Regions from separate parts of the Streptomyces sp. NPDC090032 genome, predicted to be linked through region 2. Evidence: riboswitches for the same ligand, from Rfam matches in the RefSeq annotation. Region 2 holds a riboswitch; the other holds the start of a gene.

The links. A riboswitch is a leader RNA that binds a small molecule or an ion and turns the genes downstream of it on or off. The one in region 2 is predicted to bind cyclic di-AMP.
Region 1: linked by a shared signal. The riboswitch ahead of ACIPWY_RS28520 (NlpC/P60 family protein) and the one ahead of ACIPWY_RS09750 (M23 family metallopeptidase) in region 2 are both predicted to bind cyclic di-AMP.

What each region holds. Positions count from the first base shown of each region.
Region 1 is NZ_JBIVFF010000012.1:148,273-162,991, reverse strand. Features, by position in the region: gene ACIPWY_RS28575 (hypothetical protein) at 1-1,205, shown strand, start outside; gene ACIPWY_RS28570 (DoxX family protein) at 1,333-1,860, shown strand; gene ACIPWY_RS28565 (hypothetical protein) at 2,181-2,405, opposite strand; gene ACIPWY_RS28560 (PspC domain-containing protein) at 2,392-3,783, opposite strand; gene ACIPWY_RS28555 (PspC domain-containing protein) at 3,946-5,235, shown strand; gene ACIPWY_RS28550 (LuxR C-terminal-related transcriptional regulator) at 5,232-5,957, shown strand; gene ACIPWY_RS28545 (hypothetical protein) at 5,964-6,650, shown strand; gene ACIPWY_RS28540 (hypothetical protein) at 6,848-7,486, opposite strand; gene ACIPWY_RS28535 (NlpC/P60 family protein) at 7,519-8,589, opposite strand; gene ACIPWY_RS28530 (hypothetical protein) at 8,883-9,236, shown strand; gene ACIPWY_RS28525 (tellurite resistance/C4-dicarboxylate transporter family protein) at 9,261-10,133, opposite strand; gene ACIPWY_RS28520 (NlpC/P60 family protein) at 10,236-11,405, opposite strand; cyclic di-AMP (ydaO/yuaA leader) riboswitch at 11,414-11,576, opposite strand; gene pcrA (DNA helicase PcrA) at 11,830-14,346, shown strand; gene ACIPWY_RS28510 (M23 family metallopeptidase) at 14,378-14,719, opposite strand, start outside.
Region 2 is NZ_JBIVFF010000003.1:587,828-602,546, forward strand. Features, by position in the region: gene ACIPWY_RS09735 (GNAT family N-acetyltransferase) at 1-1,533, opposite strand, end outside; gene ACIPWY_RS09740 (HPr family phosphocarrier protein) at 1,755-2,036, shown strand; gene ACIPWY_RS09745 (GntR family transcriptional regulator) at 2,230-2,916, opposite strand; gene ACIPWY_RS09750 (M23 family metallopeptidase) at 3,162-3,950, opposite strand; cyclic di-AMP (ydaO/yuaA leader) riboswitch at 3,963-4,119, opposite strand; gene ACIPWY_RS09755 (pitrilysin family protein) at 4,316-5,701, opposite strand; gene ACIPWY_RS09760 (pitrilysin family protein) at 5,698-7,086, opposite strand; gene ACIPWY_RS09765 (DNA topoisomerase (ATP-hydrolyzing) subunit A) at 7,337-9,793, shown strand; gene ACIPWY_RS09770 (GTP-binding protein) at 9,790-10,893, opposite strand; gene ACIPWY_RS09775 (DUF6082 family protein) at 11,226-11,780, shown strand; gene ACIPWY_RS09780 (hypothetical protein) at 11,936-12,172, shown strand; gene ACIPWY_RS09785 (citrate synthase/methylcitrate synthase) at 12,224-13,390, opposite strand; gene ACIPWY_RS09790 (citrate synthase) at 13,487-14,719, shown strand, end outside.

The DNA of each region.
Region 1 (14,719 bases), on a different contig from region 2:
CGCACGGGGCGCGCGAGGGGCACCGCAAAGCTGTGGCCGCGTTCCTCGCCAAGCGGGACGAACTGGCGGCCGGGCAGGGGCTGCCCGCCGCCGTCGCGCACTCGGCGGGCGCGTCCCGCCAGTGGGTCTCGGACGAACTGACCCAGTCCGCGCGGGACATGGCCGACCGCGGGCGCGCCGAGGGCGACGCGTGGCTCGCCGGGCTGTGGCCGCGCACCGTCCGCCTGGTGTGGGGCGGGTGCGCGCTGCTCCTGATCGTGCAGGCGCTCACGGCGATCGGCGCGGGCTGGACGAGCGCGCGCACGGCCGGACTGCTCGCGGCGGTCGTCGTGAGCGGTCTCCTGACCGGCGCGGCCTACGTCCACCGGGCGGCCGGCGGCGTCCTCGCCCCGGTCGTCGGCGAGGACAACCGCCTGTCCACCTCCCGCGCCGTCGCCGCCTGCTGGGTCCTCGTCGTGGTCTACGCGGTGCTCGTCCTGGCGGGCGAACTGGCCGGCGCCTCCGGCCACCGCGAGCGGGACGCGCTGATCTCGGGCCTTGAACTCGCCCGGGGCGCCGGGGTGGTGACCGTCCTCGCGGTCGCCTGCGGGGCCGCCGTCCTGGTCCGGCGGGTCGTGGGGCTGCGCGTGCTCGGCCAGCGACTGCAGAAGGTGCGCGCGGACCGGCCACGCGCCTCCGACCTGTTCACCGACGACTCCGGACGCGGCACCTTCGCCGACATCCAGTACGTGCTGATCTCGGCCGTCGCCCTGGTCTTCGTCGTGGTGTGCCTCGCCCGCCGCCCCGGGCAGCTCCCCGATCTTCCATGGGGACTCGCCCTGCTGGTCCTGGTCTCGGCGGCCACCTACCTCGCGGCCAAGTACGCGGAGGGTGGCCGCCCCGTGATCCTTTCCGTCGTGCGGTCCCGCGAGGCGGGGGACCTGGACGCGCCGATCCGCACCGGCGACGACATCGAGATCCGCGGGGCCGGCTTCGTGCCGCCCGGCGCGGCCACCGCGGACCGGCTCGCCCGCATGGTCGTCCGCATCGGTCCCGTGCACGTCCATGTGCCACTCGTCCCTGTGCAGGGAGGCTTCACCAACCCCACCGACACGACCCTGACGGTCCCGGTCCCCGTCGACGTCGAGCCCGGCCGGGTCGACGTCCAGGTCGTCACCGCGGCGGGCGTGGAGACGAACCGGTGCGCGATCGATGTCTCGGACTGAGTTCCCCCGGGCTCGGCCTGCATCAATGACGAAACGTTACTGAGCGGTTTCGCCCTCTCGTACGTATGGTCTGGTGACGGGCAATTTTGCGGGCACCAGTGCGGGCGCGAGAGGCGGCGGAGGGGCGATGGCTCATGGCATGCGGACGGACATCCACGGCGGCTATGTCAACGGCAGAGGCAGCTGGCGGGACAGCGCCCAGCGGTTCGCACTCCTTCCTCTGAGGATCTTCCTCGGCGTCACCTTCATCTACGCCGGGCTCGACAAGCTGACCGACAGCGCGTTCTTCCACGCCACCGGATCGGGGTCGATCGGTGAGCAGATGCACGGAGTGCGGAACATCTCCGCCATCCCCGCCCTGGTCGACCTCGCGCTCAAGAGCCCGGCCGGCTTCGGCTATGCGATCGCCTTCGGTGAACTGGCCGTCGGTATCGGCACGTTGATCGGACTGCTCGCCCGGCTCGCCGCGGTCGGCGGGATGCTGATCTCGCTGAGCCTGTGGCTGACGGTGAGCTGGGCGACCGAGCCCTACTACCTCGGCAACGACCTCGCCTACCTCATGGCCTGGCTGCCGCTGGTGCTTGCGGGGGCGTCGGTGTTCTCGGTGGATGCGCTCCTCGCGGCTCGGCGCCGGGCCCGGGGCGGGCTCGGCTGACGGGACTTCTTTGCGGCGGTGCGGTTCTTGGGGCCGGGATGTGTGCGGCGGCGCGTCGCTCGGGGCCGGGATGTGTGCGGTGGCCGCGTTGCTTGAGGCCGGGGTGTGTGCGGCGGCGCGCCTAGGGGGCGGCGCGTGCCGTGGTTCGGCTGCGGGTGGTGAGTGGCTGGGCGCGCAGTTCCCCGCGCCCCTGGAGGAGCGCCTGTTGCGACGGCGCCCTCCTCCGGGCTTACGGGGAGAGGAGGCGCCTGCTGCGACCGTGCCCCTCCCGGGCTTACCGGGCGAGGGGCGCCTGTTGTCACCGTGTCCCCTTTCCGGGCTTACCGGGAGTCGGATTCCGTGAGGTTGGATCTTCGGTGGCGGCGGATCGTGTACGTTGCCGTGCCCGTCACTGCGGCCAGGGACAGGCCGGCGCTGACTACGGGGAGCACCGCGAACCACGGCACTTCCCAGCCGCCCAGCGCGTCTCCCAGGGAGAGCACTCCGGCCGCGGTCAGGAACAGGCCCGCGACCAGCTTTCCCGGCCGGAACTCATGACGTGGCACGGGCCACCTCCGCCTGTCCGACACCGACTTCGAGCCGCAGCTCGACCGTGCCGCCGTCCTTGCTGCCCGCGGGCGGTGTGAGGGTCACCCTCTGCTCCTGTCCCGGACGGATGTCCACGTCCTGTGTCTGCTCGTCCGGCAGCCGGATGTCGCCGATGCCCACCTCGGCCCGCAGCACCACCGTCGCGTCCTTCGGTACGACGACCTTGAGCTGCCCCGCCCCGACCTCCGCCCTCGTCGTCAGCGTCTTGCCCTTGCCGACGTCGATCCCGCTCAGATCGAGCGTGCCGACGCCCGTCCCCAGCTCGTATCTCGGCTCGACCTGGGCGGCCGAGGCCGGGGTCCAGTCGGTGCGCACCCAGTGGGTGGTGATGTTGGAGGGGAGTGCGGCCGACGCGGCGAGAAGGCCCGCCGTGATGACCGCGAGGACGATCGAGCCGGCGCCGGTCCGCCCGACGAAGGCGCTGAGCGCGATGCCCAGGCCGAAGACGACGAGCGCGCTCGCGAGACCGGCCTGGAGTGCCGTGCCGAGCGGGTGGCCGTGCCAGGTGGCGGCCGTGCCCGCGCAGCCCGCGGCCAGCGCGAGCAGGAACGTCCAGCCGCCGATCCGGCGCGGCCCGCGCTGCTTGGGCGCCCCGCCTTCCGGGCCGCGGGAGGAGTCGACAGGTCCCCAGGTCGTACGGTGCCCGTGCGCCGTGGGCTCGTACCGGATGTCGACGCCGCTGTCGGGCCCCCAGAAGTAACCGGTGCCTCCGACGTGCGTGCCGTCCTTGACTATCGGGTCCCGCCACCAGGACGGGGCCCCGGCGACGGGCGGCGCCTGCGCCTCGGGCGGAGCGTCGGCCACGGTCTGCGCCGCCAGGGGGTCGGGGTCGGCCCCTCTGCGCTGCCGGGACCAGTACCCCGCGCCGGCGAGGAGCAGGGCGAGGACGGCGGCGAACGTGAGCACCCCGCCGTTGTTCAGCATCGAGAGGAAGAGCCCGCAGCCGACGAGCGCGACGAGCACGGCGGTCAGCGCCGGGCCGTCCACGCGGCCGGAGAGGAGCTTGCGCGCCTCGTTCTCCTCCTCGTCGTCGTACGGGACGAAGAGCCAGGCGAAGCCGTAGAAGATCAGGCCGAGCCCGCCGGTCGCGGCGAGCACGGCGAGGCCGATCCGGAAGATCACCGGATCCATGTCGCAGTGCCGGCCGAGGCCCGCGCACACGCCGCCCAGCGTCCCGTGCCGTCGGTCGCGCCGGAACTTGCCCGGGGGCGCGGGGACGCCGGGCTCCTGTCCCGGTGCGGGCGGCGCGGACGCACCGCCGGAGCCGCGCCCGGGCACCGCGTCCTGCGGCTGCCCGGCCTCCGCTCCCGTCGAGGCGTGCTGGTGATCTGTCATGCGTCCATGGTGACGGGCCCACGTCCGCAGCGGCAGTCGGGACGACCCTGGACGAACCCTGAGATCGCCCCTGACGGCGCTCGGGGCAGGGACGGAGATCAGGGGAGTCTCCGGGCTCAACCCTGATGCCCGGGGTCCGGCCCGCGTGTGACCATCAATGGCATGCCGGAAGCCGCAGCACCACCCATTGATGTCCCGCGGCCGCCGCGCAAGCTCTACCGCTCCAGCGACGGACGCTGGCTCGGCGGAGTGGCGCGGGGGCTCGCCGGGCATCTCGGCCTGCCCGTGATCTGGGTGCGGCTGGTCTTTGCGGGCCTGTTCATGGCGGACGGCCTCGGCGCGCTCCTGTACGCGGCGTTCTGGTTCTTCGTCCCGCTCGGCGTCGGCGGTGTGGGCAGCGAGCGGACCCCTGCGTTCACCACGGAGACGGCGACGGACGGCCGGCGCAGACTCGTCGCCCGTAAGCCGGACAAGGGGCAGATCCTCGCCCTGCTCCTCATGGTCGTCGTGTCGATGATCTTCGTCGGCAATGTGAATCTGGCGGGGAACGCGAAGGCGTATCTGTGGCCGACGCTCCTCGTCGGTGCGGGCGTGGCCCTCGTCTGGCGCCAGGCGGACAATGCGCGCAGGGCCCGCTGGATGGAGGTCGGCCGCCGCAGGCGCACGCTGAATCTGGCGCGGTCCGCAGCCGGTGTCGTACTCGTCGGGGCAGGTGTCACCGGGATCTTCGTGCTCCAGGGGTCGGCCCAGCATCTCGGCTCCATCCTTCAGGCCGCTCTCGCCGTCCTCGTCGGAATCGCCCTCCTCGCCGGCCCCTATCTCGTGCGCATGACGCAGGACCTGTCCGAGGAGCGCCTCATGCGGATCCGGGCGCAGGAGCGGGCGGAGGTCGCGGCCCATGTCCACGACTCGGTGCTGCACACGCTCACGCTGATCCAGCGGAACGCGGAGAGCGCGAGCGAGGTACGGCGCCTGGCCCGGGCCCAGGAGCGCGACCTGCGGGCCTGGCTCTACAGACCGGAGGGGAACGGGAAGGACGAGGCGGAGGAGCCCGGCACGGTCGCGGAGGCGGTCAAGCGCAGCGCCGCCGAGGTCGAGGACAAGCACGGGGTGCCCCTCGAGGTCGTGGTGGTCGGCGACTGCCCGCTCGACGACGGTCTCTCGGCACAGATGCAGGCCGCGCGGGAAGCAATGGTGAATGCCGCCAAGTACGGTGGCGAAGGCGGTGCGGTCCAGGTCTATGCCGAGGTCGAGGAGGAGACGGTGTTCGTGTCCGTACGCGACCGGGGCCCCGGTTTCGACCTCGACTCGATTCCCGCGGACCGGATGGGCGTACGAGAATCGATCATCGGCCGGATGGAGCGCAACGGCGGCACGGCGCGGCTGCGCGCGGTGCCGGACGGCGGCACGGAGGTCGAACTGACCATGAAGAGGGCGGAGCAGACCCCATGAGTGACGAGCAGGTCAAGCCGGACGCGACCGTGGCGAGCGGGCCGGAGACGGAGCCGGTCGGCCGTCACGCCCGCGTGGTCCTTGTCGACGACCACCGGATGTTCCGCACCGGTGTCCAGGCGGAGATCGGCCGCACGGAGACGACGGGCGTCGAGGTGGTCGGCGAGGCCGCGGACGTGGATCAGGCGGTCACGGTCATCACGGCCACCCGCCCCGAGGTCGTCCTCCTCGACGTGCACCTGCCCGGTGGCGGGGGCGTCGAAGTCCTGCGCCGCTGCGCCCCGTTGATGACGGCCGCCGACAACCCGGTCCGGTTCCTGGCCCTTTCCGTCTCGGACGCCGCCGAGGACGTCATCGGTGTCATCCGCGGTGGCGCCCGCGGGTACGTCACGAAGACGATCACCGGCACTGACCTGGTGGACTCGATCTTCCGGGTCCAGGACGGCGACGCAGTCTTCTCGCCGCGCCTGGCGGGCTTCGTCCTCGACGCGTTCGCGTCGACCGACGCTCCGCCGGTCGACGAGGACCTCGACCGCCTGACGCAGCGCGAGCGCGAGGTCCTGCGCCTCATCGCCCGCGGTTACGCGTACAAGGAGATCGCCAAGCAGCTGTTCATCTCCGTGAAGACGGTCGAGTCCCATGTCTCGGCAGTCCTGAGAAAGCTCCAGCTGTCGAACCGCCACGAGCTGACCCGGTGGGCGACGGCACGGCGTCTGGTCTGACGGGCGGTGACGACACGTCTTCCGCAGTCCGCGCTGAGCAGCGGCGCCATATTCCACCTCGTCGGTCTCGCGGCCGACGCGGCGGAATCGGGTGATCCGCTGGAGTGGCAGGTGCTGCGCTATCAGCGGATACAGGGAGTTGAGTACACCCGCTCGCCCTGGAGCTGGCCGCTGCAGCCGGCCGCGGCCCAACTCGACTATCTGGCCCACACGTTCACCGAGGAGTTCTTCTCGACCTGCCCGCCGTCCGCCCGCGCCCTGTGGAGGCGTGCGGCGGGGAAGCGGACTGTGCCCGAGTTCATGAACGACCTGGCGACGCTCCTGAGGATGGCGTGCCGCGAACCCGAGGCGACGTACGAGGAGATCCCGCTCGCCGGCTGGGAGCTGGCGGTGAGATTTCCGCGCCTGCTGGGCTTCGAGACCTGGCTCGAAGCGGCTCTCCCCGACGAAGAGGACCCGGTCCGTGCGGGGATAGAGAGCGAACACCCTTACTGCGCCGAGCACTTGCCGGAGCTGATCGCCCAGGTGACGCAGGTACTCGCCCTCTGCCGGGACTCGGAGGCGTTCGCCGGGCAGTTGCGCGCGCGGTGCGGCGCCGCGACTCCCGAACTGCTGGCCGAAGTGGCGGACCGCGCCTACGCCCACATGGCGCACGAGCACCGGAGCGGCGCGCTCCTGCAGCCGCCCGCGTAGCCCCCGCGAAGCTGCCGTCCGACGCCGTGAGTTCGCAGCGGGCGGTGTCGCCCTCCTTGCCGACGAGCGCTACCGCGAACCCGGTCGCGGCAAGAGGACAAGCGGAGCAAGAGGGAGTGGGCGGGCCACCGAGTATTGCGGTGTGGGCCCCAGGCCCGGCCGTGGTGAAAACCTGACCGCGCCGCGCGAGCTCGCCCTCAGCGGTGTGTGCCGCCCCGTGCCGGTGCCGGGCTCGGCCTCCGCACCGCCCAGCGGTAGTGGCTCAGCGCCTTCCTGACCCCGATGAGGCCCGTCAGCCAGAGGATGGTGCCTGCGCCCATGCCGAGGGCGACATCCGAGTGGGTGTCCCGCCCCGGTTCGGCGTACGCGGCCGCACCGAGAGACGCCCACAGGCCGAGTGCGCACAGCACGAGTGAGGACAGGCACCAGGTGAGACTGGCGCCGGGGGCGCGCAGCCGGGCATCGGTCGCCGGATCAGTGTCCAACGCGACCCAGGCATCGGTGAGTTCGCGAATTTTCCGGTCGCGGCGCATGCCGAGCACGACGCCGACGACCGCGGGGGCGAGCGCCGCCAGGCCGAGGATCACGAAGACCGGGCCGAAGGCGAAGGCGAGCGGATCCTTGTCCTCGATGAGCTGGAGCGTCAGGACCAGCAGGGACCAGCCGATGACGCCGCCGAACCCGCACAGCCACAGCAGCAGGAGGCGGTGCGCCGCGAGGTATGTCCTGCGCAGCTCGCGGAGGGCCATACCGCGGTCGGTGAGCAGTGTCTGCCGGTCCGGCCACGTACGGAGTTGGACAGGGGGCGGAGGCGGCGGCAACGCACGGCTAGGCATGGCCCTGACATTACCGGCGGGCCCGCACCGGCTCACGCCACCCGTGTAGCCCCGGCGAACGGCATCTCGTCGATCGGGGCGATGCGGACCGGGGCGCTCGGGTTCGGGGCGTGGATCATTTTGCCGTTGCCGATGTAGAGACCGACGTGGCTGATGCCCGAGTAGAAGAACACCAGGTCACCCGGCTGCAGTTGGGAGCGAGGGATGCGGGGGCCCGCGTTGATCTGGGAGTACGTGGTGCGCGGCAGGGAGATGCCGGCCGCGCGGTAAGCGGCCTGGGTGAGGCCGGAGCAGTCGAAGGCGTTCGGGCCCGTGGCGCCCCACACGTAGGGGCTGCCGAGGGCGCTGTAGGCGTAGGCGATGGCCGCCGCCGTGCGGGAGTCCGGGGCCTTGGGCAAGGCGCCGGACGGCAGTTCGCGGGAGGTGTCCGAGCGGGAGGCGCGGCCGGCCGTGCCGGTGTCGCCTGCGCCCGCGCCGACGCCGGTGCGCTCGGCCGCCGGTAACTGGGCGAGCAGGCGCTTCGCCTCGGCCAGCTTCCCGGTGACGGTCTTCTTCTGCTTCTTCAGTTCGCCCTGCCGCTTGCGCAGCTCGGCGAGCCGGCCGTCCGCCTCGGAGCGCAGCTGGTCGATCTGCCGCAGTTCGCGCTGCACGCGCCCGATCGCGGATGCCTGCCGCGTGCCGAGCCGGTCGGCGAGCGCCGCGTTGTCGAGGTACTTGGCGGGGTCGGAGGACAGGACGAGCTGGACCGCCGGGTCGAGCGCGCCGGTGCGGTACTGAGCGGCGGCGGCCGAACCGAGCGCCTCGCGCTGGGTGTTGAGCCGGTCCGTCCTGCGGGCCGCCTCGTCCCGCAGTGAGCCGAGCTTCTTCTCGGCCCTGTCCGCCTTCTCCTTGGCGCCGTTGTACTTCTCGGTCGCCTTCTCGGCCTCCTGGTAGAGCTGGTCGACCTTCGCCTTCACCTGGCTCGGGGTGAGCCGGGGATCCGCGTGTGCCGCGCCGTCCAGGACGGTGGCGGTCGCCGCGGAGGCGAGAGCGAGGGTCGCCGCGGTGCGGGCCGTAGGGCCGGTGAGCGAGCGCTGTCGGGGCTTGCGGTGCGCTGCCGACACGAGGGGCACGTCCTTCCGGTACGTACTGCTTACGCGTCCGGCGGCGGCCCGCACAGGGGGAGCGGGCCGCCGCCGGACCTTTCTCGGCGGTAGGTGCCCGGCTTCCGCCTCTGAGCGGGGCGGGGGTGGGATGCCGGTCACCTGAGGAAGGACGCTAAACCTGACCGTCACGGGTTGGTGACGGATTGTCCGCAACTGGTCCTCGAGTTCTGGGTGTGACCGCATGTGACCGCCGGCGGACCGGTGCGGGCCGGTTCATGGGGGCAGTGAGGCCCCGGCTAGGCTCGCCCGTCATGGACGTACTCATCCACCTCTTCGTCGGCCTGCACATCATCGGCATCGCCTCGCTCCTCGGCGGGTTCCTCACCCAGATGAAGGCGATGGGCAAGGGAACGGCCCGGTTCGTCCCGGCGATGCTGCACGGCGCGCTGACCATGCTGGTCACGGGAGTTGTCCTCGTGGGCCTGAATCAGGCGGACGACAACACCGTCAACAACATCAAGATCGGCGTGAAACTCGCGCTGCTGATCGTGATCCTGGGCCTCGTGTACGTGAAGCGGGACGACGAGAAGGTCGACAAGGGCCTGTTCGGCCTCGTCGGCCTCCTGACCACCGCGAACATCTTCATCGCGGTCCTCTGGACCTGAGCCGGCCGGTGTTCGGGACCCGAGTCAGCGTGCTGCTCCGGACCTGAACGTCGCGAACAGGGTGGCGAGCCACGCGGCCACGGCGACCCACACCAGCACCTGCCCCGGCCCCTTGAGCCAGGTCACATCGGCGGCGGCGCCCACGGACAGTGCCGCCGCCGCTGTCATTCCCATCGGGAAGACCGTCGACCACCGCCGGATGTCGTAACGCGGCCGGGGCCACCGCACCTCCGCCAGCACCAGCACGACGTACCAGGTCACGTCCAGCGCGAGCAGCAGAAAGCTCACGGTGCGCAGGACGTCCGTGTCGTCCTCGTTCCACAGACCCGTCGCGACGAGCTTCGACGCCGCGAGCGCGGAGATGGCGAGCGCGCCTCCCGCGACCCACTGGTCCCCGGCGCCGGAGGCCACCTCGCGCAGGTCGAAGCGGAGCAGCGCGAAGCAGTACAGGACGAGCCCGCCCCAGAAGAGCACCATTCCCGTGAACGCGAGCCAGTGCGCCCCGACCGCGGGCGCGAGCGTCGCCGCGAGGACGACGAGGCCCTGTGTCGCGACGCAGCCGAGGAACACGCCTCCCGGCATCCGCGGCTTCCAGTGCCGTACGACGTTGATCATCAGCACCGGCCAGACGACCACGGACAGGGCGAGGAGCGCCTCGGCCAGGGTCTGCCATCCGAACAGGGAGATCCGGGTGCCGAGGACGGCCGTCGCCGCGACCGCGGTGAGCGCGGGCGGGGTGTCCGCCTCGGACTGCCAGCGGTCGCGCTCCCGCACCAGCCGTTTCGCGAAGTCCGCCGCGAGGAGCAGCCAGAGGGCGGCGGCGAGCACCAGCATGATGCCGGACAGCACCGGATAACCGGTCAGTCGCAGGCCGACCGAGATGATGCCGGTGGCCATGACGGCGGCGCCGGCTGCCGGCGGGAGCTGGGACCAGGAGGGTCCGGGGCGTGGGGTTGCGTTCGGGCCGCGCACCGCCCGAACGTAACCCCACGAAGGCGGTCAGGCCGGACGCACCACGCTGTGTATCGGCATGTAGTAGATCGACTCGACGCGGACGTTCGCGCCCGGCTTCGGGGCGTGGATCATCTTGCCGTCGCCGATGTAGATGCCGACGTGGCTGATGTCGTCGTAGAAGAAGACCAGGTCGCCGGGTTGCGCGTTGGCCGTGGTGACGGTCGTGCCGACCTTGACCTGGTCCCAGGTCGTGCGCGGCAGTGAGATGCCGGCCGCCTTCCACGCGGCCTGCGTGAGGCCCGAGCAGTCGTACGAGTCCGGGCCGGTGGCGCCCCACACGTACGGCTTGCCCTCCTGGGACTCGGCGAAGGCGATGACCTTCGCGGCCTTGGCGGCGTAGCCGCTGCCGGTGCTTCCGGAGCCCGTACCCGTACCCGTACCCGTGTCCGAACCGGTGCCGGGGTTCTCCTTCTGCTGCGTCTCCTCGGCCGCCTTGCGCTTGGCCTCCGCCTCGGCCTGCTGACGCGCCAGCTCCTCCGCCTTCTTCCTGGCGGCCTCCTGCTTCTTCTTCTCGATCGCCGCGAGCCGCGCCTTCTCCTCGGCGGTCAACTTCGACAGGAGTTCGCGGGCGTCGCCGAGCTTCTGCTGGACGTCCCTCTTCGTGCTCCTGAGCGTGGCCTGCGAAGTGGTGAGCGTCTCAAGGCTCTTGGCCGCCTCCGTGCGCTTCTTCGTCGTGGCGGCCTGCTCGGTCTGGTAGTCGTCGACGGCCTTCTTCTGGCGGCTCGTGAGCCGGCTCATCAGCTGGTCCTGGTCGAAGTAGTCCTGCGCGTCGTCGGCGAGAAGCAGCGTCGCGGTGTCGGAGACGGCGCCCGTGCGGTACTGGGCCGCGGCGAAGGTGCCGAGCTCCTGGCGGGCCTTGTTGAGCTTCTCGGTGCGCTGTGCGACGTCGTCGAGCAGGTCACCGACGTGCTTTTGCTGCTTGGCGGTGCGCTCCTTGGCCGCGTTGTACTTCTCCGTGGCGACGCCCGCCTGGTGGTAGAGGGTGTCGACCTTCTTCTGGACCTCTTCCAGGCTCGGCTTCGCGGGCGCGGACGGGGCGGCGTTCGCGCTCTGCGAGAGCAGGGCGATGGAGGTGAGGGCCGCCGTGGTGATGCCGACGACGGGGGCCGTGCGGGGACCGGCTGTCCTGGTGCGCGGCTTGCGGTGCGACGCCAAGGGGCGCGTCTCCTTCCCATGACCGCCTACCGGGTTAGCTGTCGGGTTCGGGCGGATATTCGGAAGGCTGCCCTACGGCCGTCCCTGACGGGTCGTCGGCCGATTCACCCCAAAGGTCGTGGGTCCCCGGTTCCATGCCTCTCGGCGTACTGAACTCAGCGGGGGCGACCCGTTCGCGGCGTGGTTGCCGACGGAGGGACGGGCGGCCCGCGGAGCACGCTAGCCAACTCGTGTGGCTGCTGTGAAGGTTGATGTTCGATATGCCCGATACATTTTCGTGACCTTCGGCAATCTTGTTCGTGACCTCCGGTAACCCTTACGGAGCGTGATTCGCGCACTACGAGAGGTGGCCGGGTCCGCGAAGTCGGGCGAAGTTTCCGGGGCGGCCGTGGGTGTCAGTGGGGCGGCCTAGACTCGTAGAGCGATGAGCAGCCTCTTTGACGACAGCTTCCTGGCGGACCTCACGGCTTCGAAGGCCAGTGAGGAACATGCCCCGCCGCCGCCCGAGGACGACACGGCTCCGGAGGACGTTCCGGACGACCTGTTCGACGGGAAGTTCGACGTGCCCCCGGCCAGGGACGCGTACTACCGGGACGGCGCCCCACGCCCGGCGCTCGACCCGGCGGCGCTCCTCGACGGGCTGAACACGAACCAGAAGGCGGCCGTCGTCCACGGCGGCTCCCCGCTGCTCATCGTGGCGGGCGCGGGTTCCGGCAAGACCCGCGTGCTCACGCACCGCATCGCGTACCTCCTCGGTGAGCGCGGTGTGCACCCCGGCCAGATCCTCGCGATCACGTTCACGAACAAGGCCGCGGGCGAGATGAAGGAGCGCGTCGAGTCCCTGGTCGGCCCGCGGGCGAACGCGATGTGGGTGTCGACGTTCCACAGCGCCTGCGTGCGCATCCTGCGCCGCGAGTCGAAGAAGCTCGGCTTCACGTCGTCGTTCTCGATCTACGACGCCGCCGACTCCAAGCGCCTCATGGCCCTGGTCTGCCGGGACCTCGATCTGGACCCGAAGAAGTTCCCGCCGAAGTCCTTCAGCGCCAAGATCTCGAACCTGAAGAACGAGCTGATCGACGAGGAGGACTTCGCGGGCCAGGCCGCCGACGGCTTCGAGAAGACCCTCGCCCAGGCCTACGCGATGTACCAGTCCCGCCTCCGCGAGGCGAACGCGCTGGACTTCGACGACCTGATCATGACGACGGTGCACCTCCTGCGCGCCTTCCCGGACGTCGCCGAGCACTACCGCCGCCGCTTCCGCCATGTCCTGGTCGACGAGTACCAGGACACGAACCACGCGCAGTACGCGCTGGTCAGAGAGCTGGTGGGCTCGGCCGACAGCGGTCGCGCGGAGGACGAGCCGCCCCGCGCGGACGACCTCCCGCCCGCCGAGCTGTGCGTGGTGGGTGACGCGGACCAGTCGATCTACGCGTTCCGCGGAGCCACCATCCGTAACATCCTCCAGTTCGAGGAGGACTACCCGGACGCGACGACGATCCTGCTCGAGCAGAACTACCGCTCGACGCAGACCATCCTCTCCGCGGCCAACGCGGTCATCGAGCGCAACGAATCCCGCCGCCCCAAGAACCTGTGGACGAACGCGGGCGCGGGCGCGCAGATCACGGGCTACGTCGCGGACACCGAGCACGACGAGGCGCAGTTCGTCGCCGACGAGATCGACCGGCTCACGGACGCGCGCGACGCGAAGGCCGGCGATGTCGCCGTCTTCTACCGGACGAACGCGCAGTCCCGTGTCTTCGAGGAGATCTTCATCCGCGTCGGCCTGCCCTACAAGGTCGTCGGCGGAGTCCGCTTCTACGAGCGCAAGGAGGTCAGGGACGTCCTGGCCTATCTGCGGGTGCTCGCCAACCCCGAGGACTCCGTCCCCCTGCGCCGCATTCTCAACGTGCCGAAGCGGGGCATCGGCGACCGCGCCGAAGCGATGATCGACGCGCTCTCCCAGCGCGAGAAGATCTCCTTCCCGCAGGCGCTGCGCCGGGTCGACGAGGCGTACGGCATGGCGGCCCGCTCGACGAACGCGGTGAAGCGGTTCAACACGCTGATGGAGGACCTCCGCACGATCGTCGAGTCGGGCGCGGGCCCGGCCACGGTCCTGGAGGCCGTGCTCGAACGGACCGGCTACCTCGCCGAGTTGCAGTCGTCGACGGACCCGCAGGACGAGACGCGCATCGAGAACCTTCAGGAACTCGCCGCCGTGGCCCTGGAGTTCGAGCAGGAGAGTGCGACGGCGGACGGCGCCACCGAGGGCGCGGCCGAGGGCGAGGCGAGCGTCGGCACGCTGTCCGAGTTCCTGGAGCGGGTCGCGCTCGTCGCCGACTCCGACCAGATCCCGGACGAGGAGGACGACGGCTCCGGCGTCATCACGCTGATGACGCTGCACACCGCCAAGGGCCTCGAATTCCCGGTCGTCTTCCTGACCGGCATGGAGGACGGCGTGTTCCCGCACATGCGCTCCCTCGGCCAGGTCAAGGAGCTGGAGGAGGAGCGCCGCCTCGCCTACGTCGGCATCACACGCGCGCGTGAGCGGCTGTATCTGACCCGCTCCACGCTGCGCAGCGCCTGGGGCCAGCCCTCGTACAACCCGCCGTCACGCTTCCTGGAGGAGATCCCGGACGCGCATCTGGAGTGGAAGCGGACCGGCGCCATGGCGCCCGCCAAGTCGGCGGGACCGGCGAGCGGGATCGCCGCGTCGCTCTCGTCGTCGCGCTCGCGCTCGACACCGGCGTTCGCCACGCGCCGCGCGACCGAGAAGCCGGTCGTTGCGCTGTCCGTGGGGGACCGGGTCACGCACGATCAGTTCGGCCTCGGCACGGTCGTCGGAGTCAAGGGCACGGGGACGAACGCGGAGGCGACGGTCGACTTCGGCGAGCCCAAGCCGAAGCGCCTGCTGCTGCGGTACGCGCCGGTGGAGAAGTTGTAGGGGGCCGGAGGACTGCTGCCGGGGCTCGGCCCTACGTCGGGTCGAGCCCGTGGCTGCGCAGCCACGGGAGCGGGTCGACGGCCGAGCCGCCGCCGGGACGCACCTCGAAGTGCAGGTGCGGACCGGTGGAGTTGCCGGAGTTCCCGGAGTGCGCGATGAGGTCGCCGGCCTTGACCGGTCCGCTCATCACGGCGTGGCTGGAGAGGTGGCAGTACCAGGTCTCCGTGCCGTCCTTCGCCGTCAGGATCGCCATGTTCCCGTACGCGCTGTTCCACTGCGTACGGATGGTGCCGTCGGTCGCGGCCATCACCGGCGTCCCGTACGAGACGGGGAAGTCGATGCCGGTGTGCACGGACATCCAGTTGATACCCGC
Region 2 (14,719 bases):
CGGGAGGGGCTGGCGGGCCAGCAGCAGGCCGGTGTCGACGAGTTCGGTGATGGTGTCGACGCGGATGACACCCGCCTGGCGCAGCAGTGCGGAGACGGTGGCGTACGGCAGGCGCGTGGCGCGGACGGCGTGACCGAGGGGGGCGATCCCGCTGTGCCGGGCGCCCTGCACCACGACGAGGGGCTTCGCGGCGGCCGTGCGGCGGGCGAGGCGGGTGAACTTGCGCGGGTTGCCGATGGATTCGAGGTACATCAGGGCGACGTCGGTGTCCGGGTCGTCGTACCAGTACTGGAGTACGTCGTTCCCGGACACGTCCGCGCGGTTGCCGGCGGAGACGAACGTCGACACACCTGTCACTCCCGTCACGCCGCCGCCGCGCCGCTGGAGGCGGGCGAGCAGGGCGATGCCGATGGCTCCGGACTGGGCGAACAGGCCGATGCGGCCCGCGCGCGGCATCTCGGGCGCGAGCGACGCGTTGAGCCGCACCTCGGGCGAGGTGTTGATGACGCCGAAGGCGTTCGGCCCGATGAGGCGCATGCCGTACGAGCGGGCCTGGCGCACCAGTTCGCGCTGGCGGGCGCGGCCCTCGCTGCCGGACTCGGCGTATCCGGCGGAGACGACGACGATCCCCTGGACACCCCGCTCGCCGCATTCGGCGACGACTTCGGGGACGTGCCGCGCGGGGACGGCGACGACGGCGAGGTCGACGGCCTCGGCGGCGTCGATGTCGTGGACGGAGCGGTACGCGGGGACGCCGTCCAGGTCCCGCATGCCATCGGGGAACGCCTTGTTCACGGCGTGGAGGCGCCCGGTGAAGCCCGCGTCGCGGAGGTTGTCGAGGACGCTGCGGCCGACTCCGCCGGGCGTGCGGCCCGCGCCGATGACGGCGACGGATCCGGGGGCGAGGAGGCGGTGCACCGAGCGGGACTCGGCGCGCTGCTCACGGGCGCGCTGCACGGCGAGCGAGGCCTCGGTGGGTTCGAGGTCGAACTCCAGGCGGACGACGCCGTCCTCGAAGTGACGCTTCTGGGTGTATCCGGCGTCCGTGAACACCTTGATCATCTTGGTGTTGGCGGGCAGCACCTCGGCGGCGAAGCGCCGGATCCCGCGCTCGCGGGCCACGGCGGCGATGTGCTCCAGGAGCGCGGACGCGACGCCCCGGCCCTGATGGGCGTCCTGCACGAGGAAGGCGACCTCGGCCTCGTCGGCGGGAGCTGAGGCGGGCATGCCCTGGGCGTTGATGCGGTCGTAGCGGACGGTCGCGATGAACTCACCGCCCACGGTGGCGGCGAGGCCCACCCGGTCCACGTAGTCGTGATGGGTGAAGCGGTGGACGTCCTTGGCGGACAGGCGCGGGTAGGGCGCGAAGAAGCGGTAGTACTTCGACTCGTCGGAGACCTGCTCGTAGTAGCTCGTGAGCCGCTCGGCGTCGTCGACGGTGATGGGCCTGACGCGGGCGGTGCCGCCGTCGCGCAGCACCACGTCTGCTTCCCAGTGGGCGGGGTATGCGTGCCGGTCCGACGGGGTCTGCATGGGCCCAGCGTACGGCGCGCCGACGACAGTCGTACGGGTCGCGGCGCGAGCGGGCCGAAGGCAGGCTATGAGGGCCGACGGGCGTGCGCGGGCGGCAGGCAGGGCCCACATGAGCGGTACGCAGGGCTCATGTCAGCGGTATGCAGGGCTCACATCGGGCACGTCCACCGGTGTGGGAGACTGGTCTAGACAACCTTGAGAATCCTGAAGGGCAGCATCACATGGCTGAGCGCCGCGTCAACGTCGGCTGGGCCGAGGGCCTTCACGCCCGCCCCGCTTCCATCTTCGTCCGCGCGGCCACGGCGACCGGCGTCCCCGTGACGATCGCCAAGGCCGACGGCAACCCGGTCAACGCCGCCTCCATGCTCGCGGTGCTCGGCCTGGGCGCCGGCGGCGGCGAGGAGATCGTCCTGGCCTCCGACACCGAGGGTGCGGACGCCGCGCTCGACCGCCTGGCCAAGCTGGTCTCGGAAGGGCTCGAGGAGCTTCCCGAGACCGTCTAGTCAGGGTCCCTGCACCGGGTCTCTCGATTCTTCCGGGCCGCCTCCTGCCCACAGAAGACGGCGCCACATAAAGGGTCTGTTCGGATTTTCCGAGCAGACCCTTTTGCTTTCCGAGGTTCTGTTCTCAGAATTCCGGGGCAGCGGAAATAGGACCCCTCGAAATTGGCCGTCCTCTTTGTATACGGCGCCCCTGTTAATGCTGAAGCCCCACTGTGTTGACGGGATGTTGCGAAGTCCTCACACGGTCACCCGGGCGGGGGGCGCGCAGGCGGTGAGCGGCCGCGGCGCGCTCCGTGTGCTGCGCCGTGAGCGACCGCGCGCGCTCCACGTCACCGCGCGCCACGGCGTCGACGATCGCTCCGTGTTCGGCCCAGGACTCGGCCGGCTGCGCGGGCTGCTCGACGGTGTACATCCACGCGATCTTGTGGCGGAGCTGGGTGAGCATCGCCGTCAGCCCCGGACTGCCGGACGCCTGTGCCAGCGTCTCGTGGAACCAGCTGCCCAGCGAGCGCAGATCCTCGCTCCGGCCCTGCCGGGAGCGCTCCTGGCCCAGCCTGACCAGGCCCCGCAGGACCTTCAGATGCGCCTCGGTGCGGCGCTGCGCGGCACGCGCCGCGGCGAGCGGTTCGAGGAGCATCCGGATCTCCAGCTGGTCCGCCGCCTCCTGCGTGGTGGGTTCGGCGACGCACGCGCCCGCGTGCCTGCGGGTGACGACGAAGCCCTCGGCCTCCAGGGTCCGCAGCGCCTCGCGCACGGGGACGCGCGAGACGCCGTAGCGGCGGGCGAGCACCTCCTCGGTGAGTCTGCCGCCGCGCTCGTAGACACCGGAGACGATGTCGTCGCGGATCGCCGTGCATACCGAGTGCGCCGGAATACGCATGACCCGACCTCCGCCTTAATCCCCGCGAAACGCGGTCGATAGTCGCTCGTACAGCACGATTGACGTCTGTTCAGCTCGCTTGTTCAGCGACTCTATTCCAGGGGACGTGAATTTCCGACGTCAGGCCGCAATCCATGGATATTTTTTGGACAGCGCCACGGGGAACGAGCGGGCCGCGAACGACGAAAGCCCCGGCTCACTGAGCCGGGGCTTTCGGTGCGTTTTCGCGAGGTACGCGGCGAAGGTCAGACGTTCACGCCGTGCGAGCGCAGGTACGCGACGGGGTCGATGTCCGAGCCGTACTCGGGGCTGGTGCGCGCCTCGAAGTGGAGGTGCGGGCCCGTGACGTTGCCGGTCGCTCCCGAGAGGCCTATCTGCCGGCCCGGAGTGACCGTCTGGCCGACGGAGACACCGATGGACGACAGGTGGCCGTACTGCGTGTACGTGCCGTCGTTCATCTTGATGACGATGTTGTTGCCGTAGGCGCCGCCCCAGCCGGCCTCCACGACCGTGCCCGCGCCCACGGCGTGGACCGAGGTGCCGCTGGCGGCGTGGAAGTCGATGCCGGTGTGGCTGCCGGAGGACCACAGGCCGCTGCTGGCCTTGTACGCGGTGGACACGTACGAGCCGGTGACCGGCAGGACGAAGGCGTTCAGGCGCTTGCGCTCGGCCGCACGGGCGGCACGCTCCTTGGCCTCGCGCTCGGCCTTGGCCTTGGCGACGGCCTTGCGCCGCTCCTCCTCGGCCTTCTTCTTGGCCGCGGCCTCGGCCTTCCTCTTCGCGGCGGCCTCGTCGGCGGCCTGCTGCTGGGCGGCGGCCTGCGCGTCGATCTGCTCCGCGAGGGAGTCACCGATGGAGATGGCCTTGGTCAGGCCGGTCTGCTCCAGAGCCGCGTCGTCGGCGGCGAGGGCGGGGGCGGCGAGGCCTCCGAGGACACCGGTCGTGGTGAGCGCGGCGACGCCGGCGACCTGCGCCGTGGTGCGCGTGAGACGGCTAGGGCGACGGTGCTTCCCGGTGGCACGGGTGAACGCCATGGGGTGGCTGATCCTTTCCTTCCTTCTCGCCTACCGGGTTAGCTGACGGGTTCGGAGCAGGAAGGTCTCCTACGGACCCCCTTCAGGGAAGGGCGTCCGATTCACCCCAGGGACGGTGGGTCCCCGGCTCCCCCGGCTCGCGCCTTGGGGGACTCGGCGATGACTGTCCGGTGCCACGGGCGCGGCGTACATCTGGCGGACAGCCGGACCGACGCTAAGCGGGGCAACTTTCAATCAACAAACGGAACCGGGCTTTTGTAGCGCATGCCACAGGGCAGACAGGCAACCACCGGTTCAAATCAGACATACAGGGGCCCCGGTGGTCATCTCGCCCACCGGGGCCCCTCGTTGCACACCGGTCACGGTCAGCCCGTGACGACGGTCACCTCGCCGATGCCGAGGGCCCTGACGGGCTCCTCGATCTGCGCGGCGTCACCGACGAGCACCGTCACCAGACGGTCCGTCGGGAAGGCGTTCACGACGGCCGCGGTGGCCTCCACGGTGCCCGTCGCGGCGAGCCGCCGGTACACCTCCGCCTGGAAGTCGTCCGGCAGGTGCTGCTCGACCTGGTCGGCCAGCGTCCCCGCGACGGCCGCGGCGGTCTCGAACTTGAGCGGGGCGACGCCCACCAAGTTCTGTACGGCCACGTCCCGTTCGGCGTCGGTGAGGCCCTCGGCGGCGAGGGTGCGCAGCACCTTCCAGAGGTCGTCGAGCGCCGGACCCGTGTTCGGGGTGTCCACGGAGCCGCTGATGGCGAGCATCGCGACGCCCGTGCCGTCCGGCGCCGACCGCAGCACCTGGGCGAACGCCCGCACGCCGTAGGTGTATCCCTTCTCCTCGCGCAGGACGCGGTCCAGGCGGGAGGTGAGAGTGCCGCCCAGGCAGTACGTGCCGAGCACCTGCGCGGGCCACACCCGGTCGTGCTTGTCCGCGCCGACGCGGCCGATCAGGATCTGCGTCTGCACCGCGCCCGGCCGGTCGACGATGACGACCCGGCCGGTGTCGTCGGCCGTCACGGGCGGCACGGGGCGCGGCTCCGCCGTGTTCCCCGTCCAGGCGCCCAGCGTGTCCGCCAGGAGCGCGTCGAGGTCGAGGCCCGTGAGGTCGCCCACGACGACCGCGGTGGCCGTGGCGGGACGCACGTGCCGGTCGTAGAAGGCGCGTACGGCCGCCGTGTCGATGGCCGCGACCGTCTCCTCGGTGCCCTGGCGCGGGCGGGACATGCGCGCGGTGGCCGGGAAGAGCTGCTTCGACAGCTCCTTGGCGGCGCGGCGGCCCGGGTTCGCCGTCTCGTGCGGGATCTCGTCGAGGCGGTTGCGCACGAGGCGTTCGATCTCACTGTCCGCGAACGCGGGCGACCTGAGGGCGTCGGCGAGCAGGCCGAGCGCCTTCGGCAGGCGGGAGACGGGCACCTCCAGGGAGACCCGTACTCCGGGGTGGTCGGCGTGCGCGTCGAACGTCGCGCCGCAGCGCTCCAGCTCGGCGGCGAACTCCTCGGCGGCGAGCTTGTCGGTGCCTTCGGAGAAGGCCCTCGCCATGATGGTGGCGACGCCGTCGAGCCCGGCCGGCTCGGCCTCCAGGGGCGCTTCGAGGTTGATCTCGACCGCGACGACCTGCTGGCCCGGGCGGTGGCAGCGCAGCACCGTCAGGCCGTTGTCGAGGGTGCTTCGCTGGGGCGCGGGGAAGGCCCACGGCCGGGCCGTGCCGGCCTGGGGCTGCGGGTGGAAGTCCATGGTCGCGAGCTCGGTCACTTGCCGGCCTCCTTGTCTGCGGTCTCGTTGACGGTCTCGCTCGTCGTCTCGGCGGCCGTTTCACCGGCCGTCTCGTCGCCCTCTTCGGAGTCCGTCGGCTCGTAGACGAGCACCGCGCGGTTGTCGGGGCGCAGATGGGCCTTGGCCACCTCCTGGACCTCCTCGGCGGTGACGTCGAGGACGCGCTGGACGGCGGTCAGAGCGAGCTGCGGGTCGCCGAACAGGACGGCGAACCTGCACAGTTCGTCGGCGCGGCCCGCGACCGTGCCGAGCCGGTCGAGCCACTCGCGCTCCAACTGGGCCTGGGCGCGCTCCATTTCCTCCGGAGTGGGCCCGTCGGCGGCGAACCGTGCGAGCTCCTCGTCGACGGCCTTCTCGATGACAGGGACCTCGACGTCGCCGGACGTCTTCACGTCCAGCCACCCCACGGAGGGCGCCCCCGCGAGCCGCAGGAGTCCGAACCCGGCGGCGACGGCGGTCCGGTCACGGCGGACGAGGCGGTTGTAGATCCGGGACGACTCGCCGCCGCCGAGGACCGTCAGGGCCAGGTCGGCCGCGTCGCACGCACGCGTGCCGTCCTGCGGCAGACGGTAGGCGGCCATCAGCGCGCGGGCCGGGACCTCCTCCTCGACGACCTCGCGCACTCCCTCACCGATCCGGTCGGGCAGGGCGCCGTCGCGCGGGGGCTGCTTGCCGTCGTGGCGCGGGATCGAGCCGAAATACTTCTCGACCCAGGCCAGCGTCTGCTCGGGGTCGATGTCCCCGACGACCGAAAGCACGGCGTTGTTCGGCGCGTAGTACGTGCGGAAGAAGGTCCGCGCGTCCTCCAGGGTGGCCGCGTCCAGGTCGGCCATGGAGCCGATCGGCGTGTGGTGGTACGGGTGGCCCTCCGGGTACACGAGGGCGGTGAGCTTCTCGAACGCGGTCCCGTACGGAACGTTGTCGTAGCGCTGGCGGCGCTCGTTCTTGACGACGTCGCGCTGGTTCTCCATCGACTCCTCGTCGAGCGCGGCGAGGAGGGATCCCATCCGGTCCGCCTCCAGCCAGAGCGCGAGCTCCAGCTGGTGCGTGGGCATGGTCTCGAAGTAGTTGGTGCGCTCGAAGCTCGTCGTCCCGTTCAGCGAGCCGCCGGCGCCCTGCACCAGCTCGAAGTGCCCGTTCCCGTGGACCTGCTTCGAGCCCTGGAACATCAGGTGCTCGAAGAGGTGAGCCAGGCCCGTGCGGCCCTTGACCTCGTGCCGCGAGCCGACGTCGTACCAGAGGCAGACGGCTGCGACCGGGGTGAGGTGGTCCTCGGAGAGCACCACGCGCAGGCCGTTGGCGAGGCGGTGCTCGGTCGCTGTCAGGCCGCCGGAGCCGGCCTCGGCGGTGGCCGTGTGACCCATGGGCATGTACGTCCCTTCGATCGCGGAACTATCGCGGAAACTGCGGAAACTGCAGATGTGCTGCCAGTTCTGCCACTGTATGCAAGCGTTCTGACGCCTGGCGAAGTTCCCGCACCGGGTACGCCGAGAGCGAGCACCGAACGCCCTACGGACGGGTCGCGGTCGGCGTTGTCAGTGGGGCGGTCCACAATGGTGCGCGTCAGATTCTCGTACATGCCCCGGCAGCATCTGTGAAGGAGCCGCAGCAGCGATGGCCCGCCGCAGCACGAAGACCCCGCCTCCCGACGACTTCGAGGAGCGGATCCTCGACATTGACGTTGTCGACGAAATGCAGGGCTCCTTCCTCGAGTACGCCTACTCGGTGATCTACTCCCGGGCCCTGCCGGACGCCCGTGACGGCATGAAGCCCGTACACCGGCGCATCGTCTACCAGATGAACGAGATGGGCCTGCGCCCCGACCGCGGGTACGTGAAGTGCGCCCGCGTCGTCGGCGAAGTCATGGGTAAGTTGCACCCGCACGGAGACTCGTCGATCTACGACGCCCTGGTGCGGCTCGCCCAGCCCTTCTCCATGCGCCTCCCGCTGGTCGACGGCCACGGGAACTTCGGCTCCCTGGGGAACGACGACCCGCCGGCCGCCATGCGGTACACCGAGTGCCGGATGGCCCCCGCGACATCACTGATGACGGAGTCGATCGACGAGAACACCGTCGACTTCGGACCGAACTACGACGGCCAGGAGCAGGAGCCCGCCGTCCTGCCGGCTGCCTACCCGAACCTCCTGGTCAACGGCGCGTCCGGCATCGCCGTCGGCATGGCGACGAACATGCCGCCGCACAATCTCGGCGAGGTCATCGCGGCCGCCCGCCACCTGATCAGGCACCCGGGTGCCGACCTCGAGACGCTGATGAAGTTCGTCCCGGGCCCCGACCTGCCGACCGGCGGCCGGATCGTCGGCCTGTCCGGCATCAAGGACGCCTACGAGTCGGGCCGCGGCACCTTCAAGATCCGCGCCACGGTCTCCGTGGAGGACGTGACGGCGCGCCGCAAGGGCATCGTCGTCACCGAACTGCCCTTCGCGGTCGGCCCCGAGAAGGTCATCTCGAAGATCAAGGACCTGGTCGGCTCGAAGAAGCTCCAGGGCATCGCGGACGTCAAGGACCTCACCGACCGCCAGCACGGCCTGCGCCTGGTCATCGAGATCAAGAACGGCTTCGTACCGGAGGCCGTCCTGGAGCAGCTCTACAAGCTGACGCCGATGGAGGAGTCCTTCGGCATCAACAACGTGGCGCTGGTCGACGGCCAGCCCCTGACGCTCGGCCTCAAGGAGCTCCTGGAGGTCTATCTCGACCACCGCTTCGAGGTCGTACGCCGCCGCAGCGAGTTCCGCCGTACGAAGAAGCGGGATCGCCTGCACCTGGTCGAGGGCCTCCTCGTCGCGCTGGTGGACATCGACGAGGTCATCCGCCTCATCCGCTCCAGCGACAACTCCGCACAGGCGAAGGAGCGCCTGATGGAGCGCTTCTCGCTGAGCGAGATCCAGACGCAGTACATCCTGGACACCCCGCTGCGCCGCCTCACCAAGTTCGACCGCATCGAGCTGGAGACGGAGCGCGACCGGCTCAACGGCGAGATCGACGAGCTGACCGGGATCCTCGACTCCGACGCCGAGCTGCGCAAGCTCGTCTCCGCCGAACTGGCCACGGTGGCGAAGAAGTTCGGCACCGAGCGCCGCACGGTGCTCCTGGAGTCGGCGGGCACGACCGTCGCCGCTGTGCCCCTCCAGGTCGCCGACGACCCGTGCCGCGTGCTCCTGTCGTCGACGGGCCTCCTGGCGCGCACGGCGAACGCCGACCCGTTCGGGGACGACGAGGACGCCCGCCGCACCAAGCACGACGTCATCGTCTCCGCGGTCCCGGCGACGGCGCGCGGCGAGATCGGTGCGATCACGTCCACGGGGCGCCTGCTCCGGCTCAATGTCATCGATCTGCCGCGGCTCCCGGAGACGGCCTCGGCGCCGAACCTCTCCGGGGGCGCGCCCGTCACGGAGTTCCTGTCGTCCCTGGAGGCGGACGAGAAGGTGGTCTGTCTGACCACCCTCGACGAGTCGTCGCCCGGCCTGGCGATCGGCACCGAGCAGGGCGTGGTCAAGCGCGTCGTGCCCGACTACCCGACCAACAAGGACGAGTTGGAGGTCATCGGCCTCAAGGACGGTGACCGCATCGTCGGCGCCGTGGAGCTGCGCACCGGCGAGGAGGACCTCGTCTTCATCACGGACGACGCCCAGCTCCTGCGCTACCAGGCGTCGCAGGTACGTCCGCAGGGCCGGGCCGCGGGCGGTATGGCGGGCATCAAGCTGGCCGACGGCGCCAAGGTGATCTCGTTCACCGCCGTCGATCCGGCTGTCGACGCGATCGTCTTCACGGTGGCCGGGTCGCGCGGCACGCTCGACGACTCCGTCCAGACGACCGCGAAGCTCACCCCGTTCGACCAGTACCCGCGCAAGGGGCGGGCCACGGGCGGCGTGCGCTGCCAGCGTTTCCTGAAGGGCGAGGACTGCCTGAGCCTGGGCTGGGCGGGCCCGACACCGGCCCGCGCGGCACAGAAGAACGGCACCCCGGTCGAGCTGCCCGAGGTCGACCCGCGCCGCGACGGCTCGGGTGTCTCCCTCGCGAAGACGGTCTCGGTGGTGGCGGGGCCGGTCTAGCCCGCGTCGCCTTCCACGTCGCTCGGCTCCTGTACGTATCTCAGGACGCCCCACATGCCGTGCTCGTCGGCATAGGTGTGCGGGGCGTCCTGGGCGCAGGCGGTCAGTTCCTTGCTCAGCCGTGGGGCGTCGATCCCGGCGCCGATGAGGACGAGCCGGCTGAGGCGCGGCTCCCCTGGAGCCCAGGGCTCCGGCGAGAACCTCAGGAACCGCCCGACGGCGTGCACGGTGTACTTGTTGCGCGCGTCGGCCGCGCCGAAGTCGACGTATCCCTTGATGCGGTAGAGCCCTTCGGGCCTGCTGTCGAGGAAAGCCATCAACCGGCGCGGATCGAGGGGCACTTCGGACTCGACGGAGACACTGTCGTATGCGGAGTGCAGATGCCCGTCGTGCACGTCGTGCTCGTCTCCGTCTGCACTGTCGCCGTCGTGCCGGGGCAGGTCGTCGAAGGACAACTGGCCGATCCGCTCGCGCGTCGGCCGGCAGTCGAAGAGGAACTCGGGGTCCACGCGCGCGTACGTCGCGGGAACGACCGCCGCTTGCCCCGACAGTCCGCGTACGCGCCCCAGGACGCGCTCCAGGTCACCGTCCGGGATCCGGTCCGCCTTGTTGACCACCACGAGGTCGGCGATGGCCACGTGACGGTCGAGCTCCGGGTGCTGTTCCCTCGTCGCGTCGAACTCGACGGCGTCGACGACCTCCACCAGACCGCCGTACACGATCCGCGGATTCTCGCTGGCCAGCACCATGCGTACGAGTTCCTGCGGCTCGGCGAGCCCGCTCGCCTCGATCACGATCACATCGATGCCGTTGCGGGACGACGGCCGGGTGAGGCGGTCCAGGTACTCGTCGAGCTCGCTCGCGTCGACGGCGCAGCACAGGCACCCGTTACCGAGGGAGACGGTGGAGTCGCCGAGCTGTCCGGCGACGGCCATGGCGTCGATCTCGATGGAACCGAAGTCATTGACGATGGCACCGATCCGCGTGCCGCCGCCGTGGTGCAGCAGATGGTTCAGCAGGGTCGTCTTGCCGGAGCCCAGGAACCCGGCGAGGACGACGACCGGGATCTGCTGCAGAAGCTCCTGCCTCGGCTGACTCAACGCGCGACCTCTCTCACACCGACGCGCACGCCGGTCTCGTACCGACGTGCATACCGGTGTTCTTACGACGAATGAATGCCGCCCCAGGATACGAGCGCGTAGAAACACCGCGAAGTGAACGATTGTTAGCGTCGCGGGCTGGGCACACGACAGGCATGGCGCCCGGTCGAGCGACCCCTGCTCACTTCCGTACGCCTCCTCTCCGCCTCCCCGCCGACCAGCGCCGCTCGGCACCCTGGGGGGCGGCAAGCGCGCCGCCCACCGCTCGCCGGTCCTTTCCCGTCGCCCCGCACCCGACGACCGGCGCACGGTCGCCTGAACCGGGGGTTGACATGGCCACACAGACTAATGGGATATGGGCGTTGAGTGCCGCCGCGCTGGCGGGGTTCGCTCTCGGCGGGGCCACTTCGGCCCTCACCAGGCAGCAGCAGCGCCGCGAGGAGGCGCGACTGCGTGCCGAGCAGCTGGAGCGGGACGAGGTGGCCCAGCGTCGCCGCGCCCGGGCCCATCAACAACGCATGCACTGGGCACTTCTGGTCAAGGCCATCGACGACCCGTCCCTCGCGGCCGTGATCAACACGTACGGCGCGGATGTCCCGCTCGACAAGCTGCGCCAGTATTTCTATGCGAATGCCTGGTACGTCAACCTGTTCCACCTGGAGCAGTCCGGCCTCATCGACCAGGAACAGGTGCACGGCCCCCTCCGCGATCTGTTCCAGAGTCCGGTCTTTCGCGAATACTGGCGGGCCAGCGGGCCCAACCGCGCCACCCTGGCCGACTCGTCCGACGAAGTTCGGCTCGGCCATCTCGCGGACCGTCTCCTCGAAGAGCTCGAGGAAGCGGACACCGACGAGTGGTGGGTGGTCGGCGATCCGTCGACATCCTGATCTTGCGGCCGTCAACACGGCGACGCCTTTCACACGGGCGAGCCATCTTCCAGCTCCCCCAAGAAACCCAGGCGTCGTGACACACGGGCCTCGAGGGCCGCATTAGCCTGTCGGCATCCTGCTGGAAGCAAGCCTCCCCTAAGGACCGGTACCCCTTGAAGATCGTGCGCCGCATCGGTGTGCCCCCGCACGCCCGTGGCAGTACCTCGGGCGCGAACTGCCCAGATGTATTCGAGCTGAGCGACGGCAACTTCGCCGTCATCGGCAAAGAGGCCACCGCGGAACTCGACAACGAGCTCCCTGCCGACGCCTCACGAGCCGACTACGAGCGCATCGTGATCGTCAGCCGCGAGACGCTGGTGCGCGCCAAGGCCGACATCCCGGACGCGTAGCCCTCTCGTCACCGGAGCCCGGCCCCCACGAAGGGCCGGGCTCCGGCCCGTTCAGGACATGACCGGCACCGGCGCCGGCGCCGCGGGTCCCACATATCGCGCCGCCGGGCGGATGATCTTCGAATCCCGCGCCTGCTCAAGGACGTTGGCGCTCCACCCCACCACCCGCGCAGCGGCGAACGTGGGGGTGAACATCGCGCGCGGCAGCCCGCACAGCTCCATGACCACGCCCGCGTAGAACTCCACGTTCGTGTGAAGTTCCCGTCCCGGCTTCAGCTCGGCGAGGATCGCCTCCACGTGGCGCTCGACCTCGACCGCGAACTCCACCGTCGGCCCGCCGAACCTCTCGGCTATGCCCCGCAGCATCCGCGAGCGCGGGTCCTCCGTGCGGTAGACGGGATGACCGAAGCCCATGATCCGGTCGCCCGCGAGGACCCGCTCGCGAATCCATCCGTCGATCCGGTCCGGTGTGCCGATCGCGTCGAGGGTGTCGAGTGCGCGGCTCGGGGCGCCGCCGTGCAGCGGCCCGGAGAGCGCCCCGACGGCGCCGACGAGACAGGCCGCGACGTCTGCGCCCGTCGATGTGATGACTCTCGCCGTGAATGTTGATGCATTGAATCCGTGGTCAATGGTTGAGATCAGGTACTGCTCGATGGCGCGGGCGTGAGCGGGCTCCGGCTCCGAACCCGTCAGCATGTAGAGGTAGTTGGCCGCGTACGACAGGTCGTCGCGGGGCTCGACCGGTTCGAGGCCGTCGCCGAGCCGGTGCAGCGCCGTGAGCAGCGTCGGCACGACCGCCGCGGCGGCCAGGGTGTCGTCGCGCCGCCGCTCGTCGTCGATGTCGTACACGGGGCGGAAGCCCTGTGAGGCACCGAAGAGCGACAGGGCGCTGCGCAGGCCGGCGAGCGGGCCGGACAGGGATCCGGCGCGGGCGATCCCGGGCAGGGCGGCCCGCACGCCGTCGGGCAGCCGGCGCAGGGCGGCCGTACGCGCGGCGAAGGCCGCGGACCCGGCTGCGTCGGGCAGCTCGCCGTGGATCATCAGGTGCCATACGTCCTCGAAGCTGCGGGTCTGCGCGAGCTCGACGGCCGAATACTGGCGGTAGTGGTAAAAGCCCTCACGCCCTCTGACATCACCCAATTCGGTGTCGGTGACGACGACGCCCGCGAGTCCCCGCGGTACGTCAACAGAGGCGGCCGTGGTCCCGTTGATCGGCATGTTTCCTCCCTGGACTTGATTCGACTGTCCATGCTTGACTCAATGCGTGTCAATATTGATTGAATCAATACAAGCGATGTGGATACGGTGGCGCGCATGACGGATCACGAACCCGCACCCGCACGAGAGGCCCGGCGGCTCAGTACCAAAGAGGCGGCCGAACTTCTGGGCGTGAAGCCCGAGACCGTGTACGCGTACGTGAGTCGCGGTCAGCTCAGCAGCCGTCGGGCGGCGCCCGGTTCGCGCGGCAGCACGTTCGACGCGGCCGAGGTGGCGGCGCTCGCTCAGCGCAACAAGCGGGAGCCCGCGGCCGGTTCGGCGCCGGGCGAGTTGTCGGTGCGCACCCGGCTTACGTTGATCGACAAGGATCGCTACTACTTCCGCGGGGTCGACGCGGCCGAGCTCGCCGCGCACCACACCTACGAAGAAGTCGCCGAGTGGCTGTGGACCGGGGAGCTGCGGCCGGGCATCCACTTCACGGCGCCCCGGCAGTCCCTCACCGCGGCACGGCGCGCCGTGGGGGCCCTGCCGGAGCACAGCGGCCCGATCGACCGTCTGCGGGTCGCTGCGGTCGCCGCCGCGGTCGCCGACCCACTGCGCTTCGACCTCTCCGAAGAGGCCGTTCTCGGTACGGCCCGCACCCTCATCCCCACCCTCGTGGCCGCCCTGCCACCGGCGCGGCACACTCACCGCGACGGCGGGCCGCTCGCCCAGCGCCTCTGGGGACGACTCACCGGACGCGAACCCGACGAGCCGTCACTGCGCCTCCTGGACACGGCACTTGCGCTCCTGGTCGACCACGACCTCGCCGCCTCGACGCTCGCCGTCAGGGTCGCCGCTTCGGCGCGCGCGCACGCGTACGCGGCCGTGTCCGCGGGCCTCGGCGTGCTGGAGGGACCGCTCCACGGCGCCGCCAGCGGTCTCGCGCACCGCATGCTCCTCGAAGTCCTCGACCGCGGCAGCGCGACCCCCGTGGTGGCGGACGAACTGCGCGCCGGGCGGCGTGTCCCGGGCCTCGGTCACCGCCTCTACCGGGGCGAGGACCCGCGGGCCCAGGCCCTGTTCGCCCTCCTCGAAGAGATCCCGCAGGCCCACTCGGCGCTCGCCGCGGCCCACGACGTCGTGACGACGACCGCCCGCCACACAGACCTGCACGCCAATGTGGACCTCGCCCTCGCGGTCTTCACCGTGTCGTGCGGGATGCCCGCGGAGGCCGGCGAGACCGTCTTCGCGGTGGCCCGGACGGCGGGCTGGATCGCGCATGCCCTGGAGGAGTACGGCGAGCGCCCGCTGCGGATGCGGCCGAGCGGCCAGTACGTGGGACTGCGC